DNA from 4 places in the Lysinibacillus sp. A1 genome. Region 2 is predicted to be linked to each of the others. Evidence: riboswitches for the same ligand, from Rfam matches in the RefSeq annotation. Region 2 holds a riboswitch; each other region holds the start of a gene.
The links. Region 2 has a riboswitch for cobalamin ahead of PI85_RS08830 (energy-coupling factor ABC transporter permease). Riboswitches for the same ligand answer to the same signal wherever they lie in the genome.
Positions count from the first base shown of each region.

Region 1 (4,218 bases), on a different contig from region 2:
AAGGGATGGCTTGGGATGTTTTTAGTATTATTGGTACAATTGCCTTTGCTATTTCTGGGGCAATTATTGCAATGGAAGAGGAATACGATTTATTCGGTGTTTATATACTCGGTATCGTCACTGCTTTTGGTGGAGGGGCTATTCGAAATTTACTTATCGGGCTACCTGTCACGACATTATGGGGACAGGATATGATGTTTCAAATTGCACTTGCTGCCATTACCATATTTTTTATTTTTCCTCATCATTTGATTCAACACTGGCATCGTTGGGGCAATTTCACAGATGCAATTGGCTTATCAGCATTTGCTATTCAAGGCGCACTCTACGCCGTAAAGCTGGATATGCCGATCAGCGCTGTCATTGTAGCTGCGGTCTTAACTGGTTCAGGTGGTGGTATCGTGCGTGACTTATTAGCTCGACGAAAACCACTTGTTCTTCGTGACGAAGTCTATGGTGTTTGGGCTGCTCTCGCAGGACTTGTTATTGGGTTTGAAGTTTTTACAGGAGATATCTTCCTTTATATTTTATTTGCGGTAATAACAGCCTTACGTATTCTTTCCTATATGATGAAATGGCGTTTACCTTTGCGAAGGTTGAATCGGGCATAGAGTCTATCATTGATTAAATAAGCACAAATGGTTCCTTAACTATTTGCGCTTATTTTTTTTTTCAGTAACTATTTAGTCAAAAGATTCATTGCTTCTTCCAGCGTCACCATATTTTTCATCATCGAGCAAGCAGCATCTAATAGGGGAAAGGCTAGGGCTGCACCGGAACCTTCTCCTAGCCGCATATTCATGTGCAGCATGGGCTCCACTCCTAGTAATTCAGCGGCAATTTTAGCCCCTGGCTCCTCCGATGCATGAGAAGGTATAATAAAATCCTTTACTTTTGGTTCAATTTGATAAGCAATAAGCGCAGCAATAGTTGAAATAAATCCATCAATCACAACAGGTTTTCGATGACTTGCGGCTGCAAGGATGATACCAGCCATAGCCCCAATCTCTAGCCCTCCAACTTTAGCTAGAACATCAATGATATCATTAGGATTGGGTTTGTTGAGCGTAATTGCTTTTTGAATGACCGCTGCTTTATGAGCAATTCCTCCTTGACCAACACCTGCTCCAAATCCTGTTATTTCAATTGGGTCATAGCCAGTCAAAACAGCTAAAATCGCAGTACTCGGCGTTGTATTACCGATGCCCATCTCACCTGTACCAAGTAGATTGGCTCCTTTTATGATTTCATCTGTTGCCACACGAATCCCCGCTTCAATAGATTGAATGGCCTCCTCTCTAGACATAGCAGGGCCTTGTGCCATGTTATCTGTACCATATTTTACTTTTTGAACGATTACGCCCGAATTGAGTGGAAGATCATCCTTTACTCCAACATCGACCGTTACAACCTTCGTATTCGTCACACTTGCAATCGCGCAAACACCTGTACCTCCTTTTGGGAAATTTAATGTTTGAAATAAAGTAACATCTTGTGGGTTCGTCGTCACACCTTCCTTACAAACTCCATGATCTGCTGCACAGACAATCATCACCTTTTGATCAATCACAGGATATAATTGTCCTGTAATCCCAGAAAGCTGCACAGCAATGGACTCTAATTTACCTAGGCTACCTGGCGGCTTACAAAGAATATCTATTCGCTTCCTTGCTTGCTCCCTACTATTTTTATTAGCGCCTTGAATGTTTTGAATTGTGTCATGTAATAATTGCATTGTCATTTCTCCTCTCGTTCTTCATGAAGACAAAATAAAAAGCCTGTAGTTTATTGTCATGACAAATAAACTACAGACTTTTCCATCATCTATATCCTCTTCAAGCAAATAGGCAGGTCTCCTGGCTTAAGTTCAACATTTCATAGTACCTTCCCAGCAATGAGCTAGTGGTCTTCACTATTAAACTCCCTTTTACAGTGGCGGGTCCGCTAAAGCTTTTCACTTTATTCCCTATTCTCCCTTAATGGGCACCTAATGCTTGTATTAAACTACTTTTAATCTACGACAGCATATTTCTTCTGTCAATATTTGAATGTGATACTTTGTATGCCTATTCTTTTTCTAGCTCGCTTAGCAATGTTGACCCTAATAATAGTACCGCTCCTATTATTTGTAGAAGCGTCATTTTTTCTCCAATAATCATCGTTGAAATGACTAATGATGTCAGTGGATCTATATAGCTAAGAATGGCTATACTTTGCCCTTTCAGCTTTGACATGCCCCAAAAGAACAATAAAAATCCAACCCCTGCATGGACAATACCTAATGTCATTAATAATAGGACTGACTTAAAATTGAGTGTCATAACCTGAAACCCTGTTGTTCCAAGTATATAAAAACAAAGGAAAAAAGCTGCTAAAGATAGTTGAATAATTGTATTTTCCGGTTCTTTTAAGCCACATATACATTTATTTGTAAATGTTAGAGCTGTATAAAAGCATGCAGCGATAAGACCGTAGACAATACCAATAAAATGTTTACTGTCTCCAGTGCCTTGACTTTGGACAATCAAAAATAGTCCGATAATAGCCACACAGACATACAGTATTTTTCTGCCAACTAGCTTCTCTTTTAAGATTATTGGAGATAAACAGATAACTAGTATTGGTGCAAAATAATAACTGAGTGCAGCATTAGCAATTGTTGTTTCTTTATAAGCCTGAAATAAGAAAATCCAATTCCCACATAAGGCAACACTAGAAAGAATTAATTTCCACTTATTTTTGAGAATACTTCTTTTCGTTAAACTTTTCTTTTTAAAAATAAAAATCACTATCAAAAAACAAGCACCAATTAAACTCATCCAAAAAGCGATTTCACTTGAAGACAAAGGGATATACTTGGCAAAAACACCAACTGCACCAAAAATAATCATGGATAATACAAACGCTAATTTTCCGCTCATTACAATTCCTACTTTCTACGTATAAGTATTAACCTACACAGTAGAATCTATTGAAAATGAGCAAACTGTTATTGTATGCCTTAACAGTAGATTCTACTGTAAAGACATTGTTGGGGGTGCTATTGAACGAAACATACAAAATCCCTCCTTCATCGATATAATTGTAACATATTTCTGAAAATTACAGAGTACGATTTATAGATAAAGGGAAAAGGAAACGCTAATTACTTCATAGGTAAGGATAAAATTTTCTTTTTAGGAGGAGTTAGAATGAATGCAAGAGAATTAAGAAACGCGATTGCGGAGACTTGTGAAAATTATGATAGTCATTACGCTCAGTTAGTGAAACCGATTAATCAGTTATTAATGAATGTTGATGCTTCCATCAGTGAAGAAACAGCGTATGTCATTATGGAAAATTTGAAATTATTTTATAGTGGAGATAAATACATGGCGGAATGTCATTTCGATGAGAGTGAAAATTTCTTAAAGGATGGCATTGAGCTTTTACAAAAGGGAGATCTTGCGAATGGCGCTTTACAAATATACGGTGCTGGTTTAAATTTTGCCAGCTATGCTTCAAAGGTTCGCGGCCAAAAAAATGTGAACCCGTACATGAACTTTGAAAAAAACTTTAGCCTCGTCATGGACTCACTCCAAAAATAAGCATATGAAAAAAGAAAGAGTATACACTCTTTCTTTTTTCATTATGTCATTATTTAAATTCTAATTCACCATCGTAAGCTAACATGCCGCCTTCAAGGTTTGTCACATCAAATCCTTGTGCCTCTAAATAAAAACAAGCATTAGCTGAACGGCCACCAGCCTTACAAACGATAATATATGGCTTAGTTTCATCTAATTCCTCAAGACGTTCTGGGATTGTCCCAAGAGCAATATGCTGAGCACCAGGAATCATGCCATGTGCAACTTCATCCTCTTCACGTACATCAATAATATATAGGTCTTCATTTGCATCTAATAGTTCTAATAATTGTGTTGTTTCCATTGATTTCATCAAACTCGTCCTCCAAATATCTATTTCCTCTATCATTATAGCCTGTAGCAAAAAAAACAGCCAGTGTGGAGAACACTAACTGTTTAACAATCTTTTTATGCTTCTGTCTCTAAAAATTCTATTTGTTTAGCTGGAACGAATGTAGAAATGGCGTGCTTGTAAATCAGGTGCTGCTTATTTTCAGCATCCAATAATAAAACTGTAAAATTATCATATGATTTCACAGTCCCTTTTAACTGAAATCCGTTTAATAGAAATACAGTTACAAAAACACTGTTT
Region 1 is NZ_JSZM01000012.1:565,383-569,600, reverse strand. Features, by position in the region: gene PI85_RS12240 (trimeric intracellular cation channel family protein) at 6-611, shown strand; gene cobT (nicotinate-nucleotide--dimethylbenzimidazole phosphoribosyltransferase) at 680-1,735, opposite strand; cobalamin riboswitch at 1,829-2,006, opposite strand; gene PI85_RS12230 (DMT family transporter) at 2,067-2,921, opposite strand; gene PI85_RS12225 (hypothetical protein) at 3,192-3,587, shown strand; gene PI85_RS12220 (rhodanese-like domain-containing protein) at 3,637-3,939, opposite strand; gene hfq (RNA chaperone Hfq) at 4,035-4,218, opposite strand, start outside.
Region 1: another riboswitch for cobalamin. It lies ahead of cobT (nicotinate-nucleotide--dimethylbenzimidazole phosphoribosyltransferase); the one in region 2 lies ahead of PI85_RS08830 (energy-coupling factor ABC transporter permease).

Region 2 (4,218 bases):
ACCACTTTTAGGATTGTATAAAGCAATAACAAAATCGGCCATAGCTGCGGCTTCCACACGCTTCGCAATTAAATTCCATGGCGTAAGATGGTCACTCAAACTAATGGTACAAGCATCATGCATAATGGGTGCACCAAGTAAACTAGCACATGAATTGATAGCTGAAATACCTGGGACAATCTCCACTTCAATACCAGTTGCCTCTGTCCAGCCTAGCTCAATTAATACTTCATACACTAATCCCGCCATACCATAAACGCCCGCATCTCCACTCGAAATGACCGAAACAATACTTCCTGCCTCTGCTTGACGAACGGCCTCCTGAGCACGTGACACTTCCTCTGTCATACCTGTACTGACAATGGATTTTGCGCTGACTAAATCTTGAATCAGCTCAACATAGGTTTTATAGCCTATGATCATATCACTTTGTTGTAAAGCCTCTACTGCACGTGTCGTAATATGCTTAAAGTCTCCAGGCCCAAAGCCTACTACGAAAATTTTCCCTTTTTGCGCCATGTTTTTACCCCTCTTTCACCTTTTCAATCCCTTTAATGGCTGTCGTTTGCGCTGTTCGCTGTAATGTCCCTTCTCGAAGTGTAAAAACATGATCGTTATATAAGGATTCATGATGCAAATCCTGTACAAGTGTTCTAGCATGCTCCGTTGATGGTACACGATACCAATTCCCCTGAGGGTAAGCAATTACAACACAAGCATCCTTGCATCGTCCATTACAGCGCGTTCTTGTCGTATGTATTTCTTTATCTAGTGCGTTACGCTGTATTTCATCTCGTATAGCTTGGGTAATTTCCTCCCCACCCTTGTTCATACAGCTACTGCCATTGCAAATAAAGAGATGTGTTTTCATCCCCTCTAAATTCCACGTTGTCATCTTATATCTCCCCTCATTTGCTTTTGGAAAAAAGAAAAAACCTTTACTCTGCCGAAGAGTAAAGGTTTGTAGAAGCCAAATAAAAACGAATAGATTGAAAGACAGATCCTCGCTTTTGCTTCAACTTCTCCCTCCGAAAAGTTTGCATGCACAATCTGATAAGCAGGTTTCCTGACTTAAGCTTCATTTTACTGTCGCACCTTCCCTAGTTTGCACAGGTGGCATTGCGATTTCATCAGCTATTACAGTAGCGGGGGCTGTATTGGACTTTCACCAATTTCCCTATTATCTCGAGTTCTTCGAGCACTTATCGACGTTTTATATGAAATTTTTAATCGTATATATAATAGAAAACTGTCTTAATCATATCTTATTATTTTAAAATTTCAATATTTCTTTAAAAAATCATGACAAATTTATCAATTTCATAGGAGGGTTGAAAGCTATTAAAAAATTGAATTTGCCTTCTTTAATCCTAAAAAACGTTAGTTATCAGAATTTTCGACATTGATATTCTATTTTTAATTTTTTATAAAAAAAGTATAGCATATTTATGGAAATTCGTGATACACTTTGTCGTGAAATCTCACAACTTACTATTTTTCGGTGTAAAATGCTCGTCATTTTGCTTAAAAGGGAAGCCGGTTTAAGTCCGGCGCGGTCCCGCCACTGTAATAGGGAGCTTTATAGAACATGTCACTGTCCAATAGATGGGAAGACCTATAAAGTGTTGAACTAGAGCCAGGAGACCTGCCGAAAATAAGTGATCGTTTCAGCCTACGAGGATAGGTGTGCGGCTTAGCAGATGAAAATGTTATTTGCTTTTTTAGCTATGCACTTTTCCAACAACGGAAAAGTGCTTTTTTATTACGCACGCTACATTCTAAAAATCTATTTACAGTTTGGAGGAAGAAAATTGAAGCTGTCTTGGTGGAAATTTAGTTATTTTCTATTGGCTTTTTTAATGGTGCCAAAGCGTGCCTTCGCCATGCATATCATGGAAGGGTTTTTACCAATCGAATGGGCTATTTTTTGGTGGGCAATCTCCATCCCATTTATTATTTTAGGATTGCGCTCTATTCGTAAAACAATTGAAGAAAACCCTGAAACAAAAATGATTCTGGGGCTGTCCGGTGCGTTTGCCTTTGTCCTATCAGCCTTAAAAATCCCTTCAGTTACAGGGAGCTGCTCACATCCAACAGGAGTAGGTCTCGGGACAGTATTATTTGGACCGTTAGCGATGAGTGTCATCGGGACAATTGTTTTATTATTCCAATCTTTACTTTTAGCACATGGTGGGATCACAACATTAGGGGCTAATGCTTTTTCGATGGCTATCGTAGGCCCGTTTATCGCCTACTTTGTATTTAAAGGGGCGCAACAAATGGGGTTATCGTTTTCATTAGCTGTTTTCTTTGCGGCTATGCTTGGGGATTTAGGTACATATGTGGTGACTTCCGTTCAATTAGCACTAGCCTTCCCATCTGAAGTTGGAGGCTTTATGGCTTCCTTTACAAAGTTCGCAAGTATTTTTGCCTTAACACAAATCCCATTAGCTGTGAGTGAAGGAATATTAACAGTTATTGTCATGAACTTCTTGAAAAAATATAATATTAGCGAATTAAAATCTTTACGTGTTTTCTCTACAAAGGAGGCGCACTAATATGAAACGAAATTTATTACTTTTAGCCATCGTGGTGCTATTGGCCATTATCCCTCTTTTCGTCCAAAAAGGAGCAGAATTTGGAGGAGCCGACGGTGAAGCAGAAGCAGCCATTGGGGAAATCAATGCAGAATATGAGCCATGGTTTGATAGTTTGTGGGAACCACCTAGTGGTGAAATTGAAAGCTTATTATTCGTGCTACAAGCAGCTATTGGTGCTGGTTTTATCGGCTACTTTATTGGCTATATGCGTGGCAAGCATAAAGAAGGTTAAGGATTATGTTACTCATTGATAAGTATGCGTATCTCAATAAGCTAGCGTTCGTTCATCCGCTAGAAAAAATGATATTTTCATTAGGACTACTTTTATTCACGCTTATTATGAGAGATGAACGACTTTCACTCATTACATTTTTTGTAATGAGTGCTTTTATCATTTGGGGCGCGAAAATTCCACTAAACTATTATGCGAAGCTATTATTACTACCTGGTTTTTTCTTATTCACAAGTCTCTTATCCATCATTATTTCGATAGCGCCAGCAGCGCATACATTACCAGCCCATATGGGGGCATTTACGTATATGAACTGGACAATTTTTATTGGGAGAGCCAGTATCGCTACCGCCCAGCAACTATTCTTTATTGTACTTGGCAGTATAAGTTGCTTATATTTTTTAATTTTAACGACATCAGTACAAGGAATATGTTATGTGCTCCGACAATGGCGGCTCCCTACTTTATTAGTTGAGCTAGTAGAACTCACCTATCGTTTTATTTTTATTTTTTTAGAAAGCATGCAAAAAATTCATTTGGCCCAGCAAGCCCGGCTTGGCTACCACTCACCCATGCAATGGTTACGTTCAGTATCCATGCTAATTGCCGCGTTGTTTATTGAAATGTTTCAGCGCAGTCGAGAGCTTAATCATGCCATGCAGGCCCGTGGTGGTGAAACTGTTTATTGGCATGAAACGGGCGCCTATAGCAAAAAAAACTGGCTTGGCATGACGGCTATTTTTTTATTCCTCATCATATATGGAGGGTACTTCTCATGACAGCATTTTATTTTAAACTTAACAACTTGTCGTATGCCTATGCAGATGGTACGAAGGCTTTGACAGATATTACATTAAACATTCCAAAAGGGAAAAAAATCGCTATACTCGGTCATAATGGAGCAGGAAAATCCACTTTATTTCAGCACCTTAATGGTATTTTGAAACCAACAGCTGGGACCATTTCATTTGATGGGGAAAAGCTTCAATATACTAGAAAGGCATTAAAGGCTCTCCGCCAACAGGTTGGAATCGTCTTTCAAGATGCTGATAATCAGCTTTTTTCAGGAACTGTTAAGCAAGATATCGCCTATGGTCCAATGAATCTAGGATGGTCTACGGAAAAAATTGAAGAAAAAATAGCATGGGCTGTTGCACAAACTGAAGTGACTGAGCTACTAGATAAACCCATTCACTTTTTAAGCGTAGGGCAGAAAAAGCGTGTGGCCATGGCAGGTGTATTAGCGATGGAACCGACTGTCCTTTTATTAGATGAACCAACGGCGGGTCTTGATAGCTATTACGCTACACAAGTTTTTCAATACTTAGCCAAAGTAGAAGGCCATGAAAGAACGATTATCCTTGCGACTCACGACATTGCCCTTGC
Region 2 is NZ_JSZM01000011.1:215,318-219,535, forward strand. Features, by position in the region: gene cobJ (precorrin-3B C(17)-methyltransferase) at 1-519, opposite strand, end outside; gene PI85_RS08825 (ferredoxin) at 524-895, opposite strand; cobalamin riboswitch at 1,039-1,221, opposite strand; cobalamin riboswitch at 1,483-1,668, shown strand; gene PI85_RS08830 (energy-coupling factor ABC transporter permease) at 1,812-2,558, shown strand; gene PI85_RS08835 (energy-coupling factor ABC transporter substrate-binding protein) at 2,560-2,832, shown strand; gene cbiQ (cobalt ECF transporter T component CbiQ) at 2,838-3,611, shown strand; gene PI85_RS08845 (energy-coupling factor ABC transporter ATP-binding protein) at 3,608-4,218, shown strand, end outside.

Region 3 (4,218 bases), on a different contig from region 2:
AAAAGCAGCTACAATCTGGCATCGATATGGTGACTGTAGGAGATTTCACTTTGTACGATAGAATGTTGGATACAGCCTTAATGTTTGGCTTAGTACCCAAGCGCTTTAACTGGCAAGGTGGAAGGGTAGATTTACATACCTACTACAGTGTAGCGAGAGGAAATCCTTCAGCAGTAGCTAGTGAAATGACCAAATGGTTTAATACCAACTATCACTACATTGTTCCTGAATATGAAGGGCAACCGTTGCAACTAACAGAAAATAAGGTATTGGCCGACTTTTTAGAGGCAAAAGAAGCGTTCGGTATTATTGCGAAGCCAACACTTATTGGCCCCTATACATTTTATAAGCTAACTAAGGGCTACAATAAATTAACACAGGTTGAATATTTAGTAGCCCTATTACCTCTCTATGCTCAGATTATTCAAGAATTAGTAGATGCAGGTGCGCAGTGGATTCAATTAGAAGAGCCTTCATTAGTGACGACACTTGACTCAGCAGAACGGAAGCTAGTACAGGAAATCTATACTCAGTTAGCGACAACCGTTCCAGCAGCAAAACTAATGCTACAAACATATTTTGAAGCATTATGCTCCTATGAAACATTGATTACATTGCCTGTCCAAGGGTTTGGTTTAGATTTCGTACATGGCTATAAAGGGAATATGGAGTCACTTCGACAATTTGGTTTCCCTCAGGATAAAGTTTTAGCTATAGGTATTGTTAATGGTCGTGATATATGGCGTTCGAACCTAGCGGAGGCTAACGCCACGATTCAAGCTATTGAAAAGCTTAGCGATGCGAAGGAATTGTGGATTCAACCCTCAAGTAGCCTTCAGCATGTACCAATATCAACTTCACTTGAAAAGAAGCTGGACCCTATTCTCAAACAAGCACTGGCGTTTGCTGATGAAAAAATCGTAGAAATTATTGAGCTCACTAAATATAGAAAAAATCAAGACGGAACGCTACGTCATAATTTTTCAGCAAGTATGAAGGCCATTGAAGCCCTAAAAAATCATTCGATTCGTCAAAATAAAATGATCCAGCAAGCCGCTCAATCCTTATTAACGGAGGATTTTGAGCGACATAGTGATTTTAATCAACGTCAAAAAATACAGCAGCAGGCGTTAGGACTGCCACTATTCCCAACAACGACAATCGGCAGCTTTCCTCAATCTGATGAGGTGAAAAGAAATCGTAATGCTTGGCGAAAGAAGCAATTGTCGAATGAAGACTATGAAGCATTTATTGAACTGGAAACAAAGCGCTGGATTCACTTGCAGGAGGATCTTGATATGGATGTACTTGTTCATGGAGAATTTGAACGGACAGACATGGTCGAATATTTCGGTGAGAAATTGACGGGCTTTGCCTTTACTGAAAAAGCATGGGTTGTTTCGTATGGCTCTCGCTGTGTGAAGCCTCCGATTATTTATGGAGATGTTGCATGGTCTTCAGCCATTACCGTGAAAGAGTCTGCGTATGCCCAAAGCTTAACGAAGCGCTTTGTAAAAGGGATGCTGACGGGACCAGTGACCATTTTAAATTGGTCCTTTGTACGCGATGATATTTCTCGAAAAGATGTCGCTTATCAAATTGCATTAGCACTTCGCAAGGAAGTGGGAGCACTTGAAACGGCAGGCATCTCCATTATTCAAGTGGATGAACCAGCACTTCGAGAAGGGTTACCTCTTCGTAAAGAAGAATGGGGGACTTACTTAGACTGGGCGGTCAATGCCTTCAAGCTTGCTACATCGAGTGTTGAGGATGAAACACAAATTCATACACATATGTGTTACTGCGAATTTAACGATTTCATAGAACCCATTAGCGCGCTAGATGCAGATGTGATTTCCATTGAAACATCACGTAGCCATGGGGAGCTAATTTCTTCCCTCCAAGTAAATCCTTATACAAAAGGAATCGGATTAGGTGTTTACGATATTCATAGCCCACGTGTGCCGAGTGAAGGCGAAATGTTAGCCATTATGAGAGATAGTTTACAAGTTCTAGACAAACATCAATTTTGGGTTAATCCTGACTGTGGCTTAAAAACAAGGAAAGAGCCAGAAACAATCGCGGCTTTAGCTAATATGGTAGGCGCTACTAAAATATTGCGTCAGGAAGTGAAGGAATCTATATCAAGATAACGAAAACGATGTAATAAAAGCAAAGATCAGGGTATCTACCTGGTCTTTTTGTATGGAGGTTTTATTATATTCAGAAAATAAAATTGACGTGAACATTTCAGCATGTTATGTTTATTACTAATTTCAAATATTGCATTACAAGTTTGAATGAAAGTATTTTTCATTCAATTAAAAGGAAAATGGGTGTAAATCCCATGCTGTCCCGCAGCTGTAAATGAGGAGTTTTGTTTCGATTACCACTAAGTTCTATCTTGGGAAGGTGAAGCAAAATGATGATTCATAAGCCAGAATGCCTGCTTGTAAGAAGATTCATTGATGATCTACGAAAGATAGGGAGATGGATGGAAGCTTACGTATTTGTAGGTTTATCTGTCCTTATTCTTGTGGAATAAGGTTTTTTTATGCCTTTTTCTATTCAATTTGTAGATATGAACAGGGAATAGAGATAGGAGACAAAAAATGAGATGGACAAAGTATTTACTGCCTTTCCTGCTTGTTTTGACCTTGAGCTTTCTTGCAGGTTGTACTAGCTCAGAAAAGGACAAAGGAAATTCAGCATCAACAGAACAAACAGATGAAAAAATGATTACGATTGGATGGCCATTAGATGTAGGGCCATTAAATCCACATACATATTTACCAAATCAGATGACTGCTCAAGCCATGGTTTATGAATCTTTAGTGGCGTATAACGATGATGGCACAATTACGCCAAAGCTAGCAGAAAGTTGGGACATCTCAGAGGATAAAACTGCCTATACGTTCCATTTACGCAAGGATGTTACCTACTCGGATGGGACTGCCTTTAATGCTGATAATGTGATTCGCAATTTTGATGCAGTATTAGCGAATCGTGACATGCATTCTTGGATGGGTATGGTCAATCATATTAAAGAGGTCGTCAAAGTAGATGATTCAACAATACGTTTGCAATTAGATGAACCGTATTACCCTGTGTTAAACGAATTAGCCTTTGTTAGACCATTCCGTTTTTTAGGGGATAATGGCTTCCCAGACGGCGATGCAACAAATGATTCCATCCAATCAGCTATTGGCACAGGTCCATGGGTATTAACCGACTATAAAAAAGATGAATATGCAGTATTTAGCCGTAACGAACAGTATTGGGGTGAAAAACCACTCGTAGATAAGATAAAGGTTAAGATCATTCCAGATTCGGAATCTCTTTCGTTAGCCTTTGAAAATGAAGAATTAGATGTCATTTATGGTCGAGGGATTATTAGCTTAGATAACTATACGTATTTAAGAGATAGTGGCAAATATAAAACCGCTACATCTGAGCCGTTGTCTACGAAAGCATTACTGTTCAATACACAGTCTGGGCCGTTAGCTGAGCTAAAGGTTCGACAAGCTATTCAATATGCTATCAATAAAGAACAAATGATAGACAGTATTACACATGGTACAGAAAAAGTGGCAAACACGCTATTCTGGGATGCAATTCCTTATGCCAATATTGATTTGGCGCCCATTATATATAATCCTGAAAAAGCGCAGAGATTGCTAGATGAAGCGGGCTGGACGCTACAGAAGGGTGAAAAAATTCGTTCGAAAAATGGCCAACCCCTTACATTAGATTTAATCTATATTGCTACTGATGCCATTCAAAAACCTATGGCGGAGTTAATGCAAGGCGAGCTAGCAAAAATAGGGGTACAGTTAAATATTGAAGGCGCAGATGTTATGGTCGGTCTGCAAAAATTAATGGATGATCAGGTTGATATTAACTTCTGGCGTACAAATGGACCGCCGACTGATCCACATAGCTTTGCAAATGAATCAGCTACACCAAATGCTAGTGGTGTATATGAAGCAAAATTAGGCTTACCAAATGCTCAAGAGATTGATACAAACATACATCAACTACTAGTTGGTAAAGATGAAGAGGAACGTGTGCAGCTATATACGGATATTTTAACAATGTTCCACGATCAAGCATTATTCTATCCAATATCGCATGAAACGAATAATGTTATTTATCAACCATATATGAAGGATTTTGCACCACGTGCTTCTGAATATGACATTCCATATGCACAAATGG
Region 3 is NZ_JSZM01000035.1:81,435-85,652, reverse strand. Features, by position in the region: gene metE (5-methyltetrahydropteroyltriglutamate--homocysteine S-methyltransferase) at 1-2,153, shown strand, start outside; cobalamin riboswitch at 2,276-2,469, shown strand; gene nikA (nickel ABC transporter substrate-binding protein) at 2,613-4,218, shown strand, end outside.
Region 3: another riboswitch for cobalamin. It lies ahead of nikA (nickel ABC transporter substrate-binding protein); the one in region 2 lies ahead of PI85_RS08830 (energy-coupling factor ABC transporter permease).

Region 4 (4,218 bases), on a different contig from region 2:
CATCCTTCTTGTGACACATGATTTAGGCGTTATCGCTGAACTTGCTGATGATGTAGCCGTGATGTATAAGGGGAAAGTAATTGAACAAGCGAATGTCTATGATTTTTTTGATGCCCCTCAGCATCCTTATACAAAGAAACTATTACAATCCCGAATTATGTTTTAGAGGTGAAAAGATTGAAGCTACTAGAAGTGAGAAATATTGAGAAGAACTATGCACATAGACCGTTCATATTCAAGCGAAGACAGGAAACTCCTGTATTACAGAAAGTATCATTTTCACTTCAGGAGGGGGAATGCTTAGGGATTGTTGGACAAAGTGGCTCAGGAAAAAGCACATTGGGCCGAATTATATTAGGGATGGAAAGGCCAACAGCCGGTGAGCTTCTATTTCAAGGGGTTAATCTTTATGATGCCACTAGCCAACAGAAAAAAATGATACGGAGAGATTTACAAGCAGTCTTTCAAAATAGCTATCATTCATTAAATCCAAAGCACAACATTTTTCAAATTTTAGAGGAACCATACCTAAATTTCGAGCATTATAGCTCAGCTGAGAGACATTATAAGGTAAAGGAATTACTTGATCATGTAGAGTTAGAAAAATCTATTGCTGAAAAGTATCCTTCCCAGCTAAGTGGGGGACAACAACAGCGTGTTAACATTGCAAGAGCGCTTGCCTTACATCCAAAATTAATAGTTTTAGATGAAGCCATTAGTAGTTTAGATATGATTTTGCAAAAACATATCATTCAATTACTACAGACACTACAAAAGGATTTGCAACTTGCCTACATTTTCATCTCTCATGACCTACAGGCTACACGCTTTATTTCAGATCGCATCCTTGTCATGCAAAATGGTCAGCTAGTAGAGGAAAGTATGAAAGGTAAACCATTTAAGCATTCCGCATCACTTGAGCTATGCAACGCGATTTTACCCACTCACCCTCGCGAAAGAATTCACAAGAATACTAGTATCTGAAATACCTTTGCGAATAAAATCCTTATTAAAATTCTTACATTGTTATTTGGAAAGCTTCGTAAAGGAGCTTTCGAACCCCCATATTTTACCCTCTAGGTTGTTTAAGAGAGCGACCGTCCTCTGTTCCATATTATTCGGAAGTTCTTCCTTACTGAAATAGGTGAGGCTTAAGCTCTCACCATCTTTCATTTCCAATACACCCCTTACATGTTTAGCTCTATAAAGGTGAATGACTGTATAGATTTCATCGCCATTCGGATAACAGTAGTAATAATCAGGTCCTGTAAAAACACCGATAAACTCAAACTCTTTAGCCACGAGTCCAGTTTCCTCATAAAGTTCACGCGCAGCAACCTGCTCTAATGTTTCGTTTATTTCCATTGAGCCGCCAGGTAATCCCCAATCCAATGTATCTGAACGATGTTGAAAGAGTATTTTCTTATCATCATTTAACAACAAGAACTGTCGAACCAACGTTTATAATCGGTCTATTACCGATAAGCTTTCTTAATTCTGTTATATAGCCCATCCCGTCACTCCTCGTTTCATCGTAATGCAAAACAAATCGCTTTTTTAAAGCAGACTTCATAAATATAGCTCCATTGGGATTGATTAACAATCTTTTTTTGAGCGAAATAATGCTTAAATATGCAGAATAGTTCGTCAAAAATGAAAAATAGCTTTTTATAATCAGTCTTTTCTGAATTTTACCTATATTGATTGTTTGGAAACCTCTATGTTAAGGTAAAAAGACAAATTGAATATGCTAAATTTTGGTGGTTCAAATGGATTTGATTCCATTTGATTAAAAGGGAAGTTGGTGTGAGTCCAACACTGTCCCGCAACTGTATGTAGGAGTTCCATAACGAGACCACTGTTTTGTTCTTCAAAACGGGAAGGTGTTATAGGAATGTTGATGATAAGTCAGGAGACCTGCCGCTAAATAAGCATCAATTGACCTACGAGGATAGGGAGGTGTTAGCTACTGTATGATGAGTGTGAATGGATGTAAGTTCACTGTTTTTTGTTCTGTCATACTTTTGTAGATTAACAACTTCTAAAGGGGTAGAAGTTGTTTTTTTGTTGTTCTTTCGAGTTTGAATGGTAACGCTTACAAGAATGATTAAACAAAGGGGTTGTAATCCATGGAGTTAACGTATTCACCAGGTCTTGATGGAGTTATTGCTGCGGAAACAAAACTGTCTTTCTTAGACGTAGTAGAAAGCCAAATTGTTATACGGGGCTACGATTTGATTGAACTATCTCAGCGATATTCCTATTTAGATATTGTCCATTTATTATTGCACGGAAACCTACCAACTACGGAGCAACAAGCTGACTTACGGGATAAATTGAAAGAAAACTATCACGTTCCACAAGAGCTTGTTCAAATTTTTAACTTATTACCAAATGGGACACATGCTATGGACGGCCTTAGAACTGGAATTTCAGCGTTAGCAGGGTATGATCAGCACATCAATGATCGATCGACTGAAAGGAATGTAACACGAGCATATCGACTTTTAGGTGGAATGCCCAATATCGTTGCAAATAGCTACCGTGTATTAAATGGTCAAGAGGTAGTAGAACCGGATAGTGAGCTTTCATATAGTGCTAATTTTTATTACATGATTACTGGAAGAAAACCAACACCATTAGAAGAAGAAATTTTTGACCAATCACTTGTTTTATATAGTGAACATGAAATGCCGAATTCGACTTTTGCTGCTCGTGTTATTGCCTCCACACAATCCGATCTGTATGGTGCTCTAACTGGTGCTGTCGCATCATTGAAAGGAAATTTGCATGGTGGGGCGAACGAGGCAGTCATGTATATGCTGCTTGAAGCTAAGACTGTGGAAGGCTTTGAAGCGATGCTGAAAAACAAGCTCAAAAATAAAGATAAAATAATGGGCTTTGGCCATCGGGTCTATATGAAAAAAATGGACCCAAGAGCGCAGATCATGAAAGAAGCTTTGTATAAATTATGCTTGGAGCAAGGTGATGACCGCTTATATCACATGTGTGAAGCTGGTGAAAAAGTGATGGTGGAGGAAAAAGGCTTGTATCCAAATTTAGATTATTACGCTGCGCCAGTGTATTACATGCTGGGCCTACCAATTGAATTATATACGCCTATTTTCTTTGGCTCTCGAACGATCGGTTTATGTGCACATGTGATCGAACAACATGACAATAATCGATTATTTAGACCTCGTGTTCATTATATAGGCGAGCGTCATAACCTTGAAGAATTGTCGGTATAATCAAGTTTTAACAACTCGCCACAGAGCTGATGGACATTCTGACCAATGCCCATCAGCATACTAGTATATCAAATGCATACCTTGAAAGGAAGATATAGATGATTAAAACGAATGAAAAAACGATGACAGACCAGCTTCTTATTGATATTGCGGATTATGTATTAAACACAAAGATTACGAGCGAAGAAGCTTACGAAACGGCTCGATATGTTTTATTGGATACGTTAGGTTGTGGCATTTTAGCTTTACAATATCCTGAATGTACAAAACTTCTAGGTCCTGTAGTACCAGGTACAGTCGTTCCAAATGGTACTCGTATTCCAGGAACATCCTATGTCCTTGATCCAGTAAAAGGTGCCTTTAATATCGGTTGTATGATCCGTTGGTTGGATTATAACGATACATGGTTGGCGGCAGAATGGGGGCATCCTTCTGATAATCTAGGTGGCATTTTAGCTGTAGCCGATTATTTGAGTCGTGTACGTGTTGCAGAAGGGCAAGAGCCTCTCCAAATAAAAGACGTTTTAGAAATGATGATTCAAGCTCATGAAATACAAGGAATACTTGCACTCGAAAATAGCTTAAATCGTGTTGGCTTAGATCACGTCTTATTTGTCAAAATAGCGACAACAGCTGTAGTAACAAAGGCTTTAGGTGGCACTCATCAAGAAATTGTCAATGCCTTATCAAATGCTTGGATTGATAATTCAAGTTTAAGAACCTATCGACATGCTCCTAATACAGGCTCTAGAAAATCATGGGCTGCTGGCGATGCTACAAGCAGGGCCGTACAACTAGCAATGATGGCTGTGAAGGGGGAAATGGGCTATGCAACTGCATTGTCTGCACCAGGCTGGGGATTCCAAGATGTGCTCTTTAATAAGGAAGAATTAAAGCTTGCGAGACCACTTGCATCTTATGTTATGGAAAATGTCCTCTTTAAAGTGTCTTACCCTGCAGAATTTCA
Region 4 is NZ_JSZM01000035.1:74,755-78,972, reverse strand. Features, by position in the region: gene PI85_RS21155 (ABC transporter ATP-binding protein) at 1-166, shown strand, start outside; gene PI85_RS21150 (ABC transporter ATP-binding protein) at 169-984, shown strand; partial or broken gene PI85_RS21145 (NUDIX hydrolase) at 1,027-1,513, opposite strand; cobalamin riboswitch at 1,745-1,940, shown strand; gene mmgD (citrate synthase) at 2,130-3,251, shown strand; gene PI85_RS21135 (bifunctional 2-methylcitrate dehydratase/aconitate hydratase) at 3,350-4,218, shown strand, end outside.
Region 4: another riboswitch for cobalamin. It lies ahead of mmgD (citrate synthase); the one in region 2 lies ahead of PI85_RS08830 (energy-coupling factor ABC transporter permease).